Regions from separate parts of the Luteibacter pinisoli genome, predicted to be linked through region 2. Evidence: predicted binding sites of a transcription regulator. Region 2 holds the regulator's gene; the other holds the start of a gene.
What was found. The regulator HrcA, encoded in region 2, represses chaperone genes, less so after heat shock. The targets are predictions, from matches to a motif close to TTNGCACTCNNNNNNNNNGAGTGCNAA.

Region 1: groES (co-chaperone GroES) is a predicted target of HrcA. The motif match lies at 890-916, and genes of this name have one in related genera.

The regions. Positions count from the first base shown of each region.
Region 1 is NZ_CP041046.1:616,986-619,386, reverse strand. It holds gene groL (chaperonin GroEL) at 1-487, opposite strand, end outside; gene groES (co-chaperone GroES) at 548-841, opposite strand; gene FIV34_RS02795 (protein-disulfide reductase DsbD family protein) at 1,118-2,401, shown strand, end outside.
Region 2 is NZ_CP041046.1:2,843,797-2,846,197, forward strand. It holds gene dnaK (molecular chaperone DnaK) at 1-140, opposite strand, end outside; gene grpE (nucleotide exchange factor GrpE) at 272-805, opposite strand; gene hrcA (heat-inducible transcriptional repressor HrcA) at 888-1,946, opposite strand; gene recN (DNA repair protein RecN) at 2,078-2,401, shown strand, end outside.

The DNA.
Region 1 (2,401 bases), 2.2 Mb from region 2:
CGATGATTTCGCCGATGTCCGAATCGGAGTTGGCGGAGATGGTGCCGACCTGGGCAATGGCCTTGTCGTCAGCGGTGGGCTTGGAGAGGCTCTTCAGCTCGCCAACGGCGGCGATGACGGCCTGGTCGATACCGCGCTTGAGGTCCATCGGGTTGATGCCCGCGGCCACGGCCTTGAGGCCTTCCTGGATGAACGCCTGGGCGAGGACGGTCGCCGTCGTGGTGCCGTCGCCGGCCACGTCGGAGGTCTTCGAGGCGGCTTCCTTCACGATCTGGGCGCCGATGTTCTCGTACTTGTCGGCCAGTTCGATTTCCTTGGCGACCGAGACACCGTCCTTCGTGACGGTCGGGGTGCCGAAGCTCTTCTCGAGCACGACGTTACGGCCCTTCGGGCCCAGGGTGACCTTGACCGCGTTGGCGAGGGTGTTGACACCCTTCAGCATACGGGCGCGGACGTCTTCGCCGAAGCGGACTTCTTTAGCTGCCATGGGGTAAATCCTTGGAATTTAAAAGGGAAAAAAGAGGAGAGCGGGTCAGGCGAGCGGGGCTCAGCCTTCGATAACCGCCACAATGTCGTCTTCCTTCAGGAAGACCAGCTCTTCGCCGTCGATCTTGATTTCCTGGCCGGCGTACTTGCCGAACAGGACGGTGTCACCTTCCTTCACCGACATCGGACGGACCTTGCCGTCTTCCTGGATGCGGCCATTGCCGGCGGCGATGACCTTGCCGCGGGTGGGCTTCTCGGTGGCGCTATCCGGAATGACGATACCGCCGGCGGAGACACGCTCCTCTTCCAGACGCTTGACGATGACGCGATCGTGCAACGGGCGCAGCTTGCTCATGACTTCTCCAAGCATGTGATTGTAATGAAACGGAAAATGGCCACCCCGTTAGCACTTGGCCCGGGTGAGTGCCAGAATTCTAGCCAAAGCACGCCCTGGATCGGAAGAGCTGTGGATGGCGCAGACATGGCGTCGCTACGAAACCGTTCAAGGTCTGGCGGTACAAAAAGTCGCAATCAGCCGCTTCGCAACGCGCGTGCAAGCTAATCGGCACTCACCCGGTCATAATCATCGACGCCCTTGCGGTTCGTCGCCGCACCGATCCATGGAGTCACCATGCCGTCGTTTGCCCGCCTGATGCGGAACCTGGCTGCCCTTGCCAGCCTGAGCCTGTTCGCCCTGCCCGCCCTGGCGCAGGACGACGACAACCTGCTGCCGGTCACCGAGGCGTTCCACCTCACCTCCGACGCCAGCCAGCCGGGCGTGGTGAAGCTGCACTGGCGCATCGCGCCGGACTATTACCTCTACCGCGGCCGGATGAAGATCAAGGCGGCGGACGCCAACGCCGTGACCCTGGGCACGCCGGCCCTGCCGGACGGCATCAAGAAACACGATGAATACCTCGGCGACGTGGAGATCTACCACGGCGACGTGGAGGCGACGGTGCCTTACACGCTGGCCGACGCCGCCAGCAAGACGCTGGCCCTGGACGTGCAGTACCAGGGCTGCCACGAGGTTGAGCCGAAGATCTGCTACCCGCCCAACACCGAGCACCTGAAGCTCACGATCGGCGGCCCGTCGACCATTCCCGCGGGCGGCGCCCCTGCCGCGCCCGCTGCAAAGAGCAATGGCGCCGCCCTGCTCGGCGCGCCCGCCGCGACGCCGGGTACCGACGCCCAGGCACTCCCCGCCGGCCAGGCCTTCCGCTTCGAAGCGCTGGCGAAGGACGGCAAGAGCCTGCTCCTGCGCTGGACGATGCCGAAGGACTATTACCTTTACCGCGACAAGACCGAGATCAAGGTCACCTCGCCGGCCGGGGTGACCGCCGGTGAGCCGGACTGGCCCAGCGGCATCGCCCACCACGATGAGCACTTCGGCGACACCATCGTCTATTTCGACCAGGTGGAAGTGCCCGTACCGCTCAACGGCGCGGACCCCACCAAAAAAGTCGAACTGGACGTGGCCTACCAGGGTTGCCTGGAAAACGGCATCTGCTATCCGGTGATGAACCGCCACCTGACCGCGGACCTGGCCTCTGGCGCGGTCACGGTGGGCAACGCCGACGCCCCTGCGCCCACGGCCGCGCCTGCCGAGGTCGCCCCGACCCCGCCGCCGGCCGACCTGATGCCGGGTGGTGCCGAGAAAGTCGGCTTCATCGCCGCGATCGGCCTGGCCCTGCTGGGCGGCCTCATCCTCAACCTGATGCCCTGCGTCCTGCCGGTGCTGTCGCTGAAGGCGATTACCGTGCTGGAAAGCGGTGAGAGCCCGGGCGCGGCCCGCAAGCACGCGCTCTGGTACACCGCGGGCGTCATGCTGGCCTTCATCGCGCTGGGCCTGGTCGTGGTCGGCATCCGTGCCGCCGGGCATGGCCTGCAGTGGGGCGCGCAGTTCCAGCAGCCG
Region 2 (2,401 bases):
TCGTTGTCCTTGGTGAACGCCACGATGGACGGCGTGGTCCGATCGCCCTCGGCGTTTTCGATGACGCGAGCCGTGGAACCCTCCATGACAGCGACGCAGCTGTTGGTGGTACCGAGGTCGATGCCGATGATCTTGCCCATGATGAAATGCTCCGAATTTCAATGCGGCCCCCGCGGCCGCGACTGTGTTTGAAGGTGGGGCCGGAGGGCCCTGATTCAATGCCTGGTGAGACACCCTGCCGGCGCACAAACGGCGCCAGGCGGGGCTTTGTTCAGTTGTCCTTGACGACGGCGACGAGCGCCGGTCGCAGCAGACGGTCGTTCAGTACGAAGCCCTTCTGGACCACGGCCACGACGGTGTTCGGTGCGTGTTCGGCCGAGTCCACCGCGCTGATCGCCTGGTGGTGGTCCGGGTTGAACGGCTGGTGCAGCGGATCGACCAGCACCAGCCCGTTGGACGAGGTGACCTTTTCCAGCTGCTTGAGGGTGATCGCGAGGCCTTCGCGCAACGTCTTGGCGTCGGCGTTCTCGTTGGACAGGCCCAGGGCCAGGCCGTCGTACACCGGCAGCAGGTCGCCCAGCAGCTTCTCGTTGGCGAAGCGGCGGGCCTGGTCCAGGTCACGCTGGAGGCGGCGACGCTGGTTTTCGATCTCCGCCCGCTCGCGCAGCACGGTATCGCGCGCACTGGACAGCTCGGATTCGAGGGCCGCCAGCCTGGCGGTCAGCGCGTCAAGGTCCGCATTGACGCTGTTATCAGCGGCGCTGTCCTGCGCCGGATCCGTCGCGTGGGGATCGTTGTTCTGCATGGTTACTCCAAATGTGAGCTTACGGCCCCCGCGAGGGGACCGAACATTCGCGGGAAATACTAAACCCGCCTCCCGTGGCGGTTTATGAGGTCGCTACGGCGCGATTCAAGGCATCGCTGAGCAATCCGGCCGTGGCTTGTACCACGGGGATGACCCGTTCATATGCCATACGCGTCGGTCCAATAACTCCGATCGCGCCGAGCATCCGCCCGCTGGTGCCGTAGGTGGCCGTGACGATGCTGCAACCGTCCAGGGCCGAAAAGCCCGATTCCTCGCCGATAAACAGGCGCACGCCCGGTGCCTTGACGCAGTTTTCCATCAGCTGGAGAAGCTCGCGCTTCTGCTGGAAGGCGTCGAACAGGTCGCGCAGGCGGTCGATATCGGCGAGCTCGGAATAGCCCATCAGGTTGGTCTGGCCGCTGACCAGGACATCGTCCGTCCCTTCGTCACCGAAGGAGGCGGTGGCCAGCTCCACGGCGCTGGCGAGCAGGCGGTTCAGTTCACCGCCGGCTTCGCGCAGTTCCGCGGCCAGGTGGGCACGGATATCCGCCAGGCGGAACCCGGCGAAATGGGCATTCAGGTAATTGGCGGCCTGCTCAAGGTCGCGGCCCTCGATGGGCCGGGACAGCTGGACCACGCGGTTCTGCACCTGGTTATCCGAGAACACCAGGATGACGAGGACCCGGGCATCCGGCAGGTTCACGAAATCGATATGGCGCAGGGGGAAGTCGCCCTGGCGCGGGACGCTGACCACGCCGGCGAAGTGGGTCATGGCCGAGAGCAGGTTCGAGACATTGCCCAGCAGGTCGCGCGTGGTCGTCTGGTGCGGCGGCAGGCCGCCCTGCAGGCGCGCCATGTCGTCGCGCGGCAACGGCTTCAGCTCGAGCAGGCTGTCCACGAACAGGCGCAGCCCTCGCGGCGTCGGGATACGCCCCGCCGAGGTGTGGGGGGACGCCACCAGGCCCGCCTCTTCGAGGTCGGCCATGATGTTGCGGATGGTCGCCGGGCTGACTTCCAGGCCAGAGGACTTCGCCAGGGTGCGTGAGCCGACGGGCTCGCCGTCTGACAGGTACTGGGAAATCAGGGTACGCAACAGCCGGCGCGCGCGAGCATCAATGTCTTGGCCAGAAAACGGATTCATGCGCGAGAGTGGGCTGGGTCGGGTATCAGGCGCTATCAATAAGGTCTGCGGCCCTGGCTTGCAAGTCTCGGTTCCTGCGACGCCGCTCCCGCTACAATCGGCGAGATTCCTTTTTCGCCACTCCGGTGCCCATGCTCACCTCGCTCTACGTCCGCCAGTTTGCCGTCGTTGAAGAAGCCGAGGTGGCCTTTGGCCCCGGGCTGACCGTGGTCAGTGGCGAAACCGGCGCGGGCAAGTCCCTGCTGGTGGACGCTTTAATGCTCCTGGCCGGCGCACGTGCCGATAGCGGCATGGTCCGCGCCGGCAGCGACCGCGCCGAGCTGGCCGCCGAATTCGACCTGGCCGGCCTGCCCGAAGCCCTGGGCTGGCTGCGTGAAGAAGCCCTGGACGACGGCGAGACCTGCCAGCTGCGCCGGGTGATCCGCGCCGAGGGCAGCTCGCGTGGCTGGATCAAC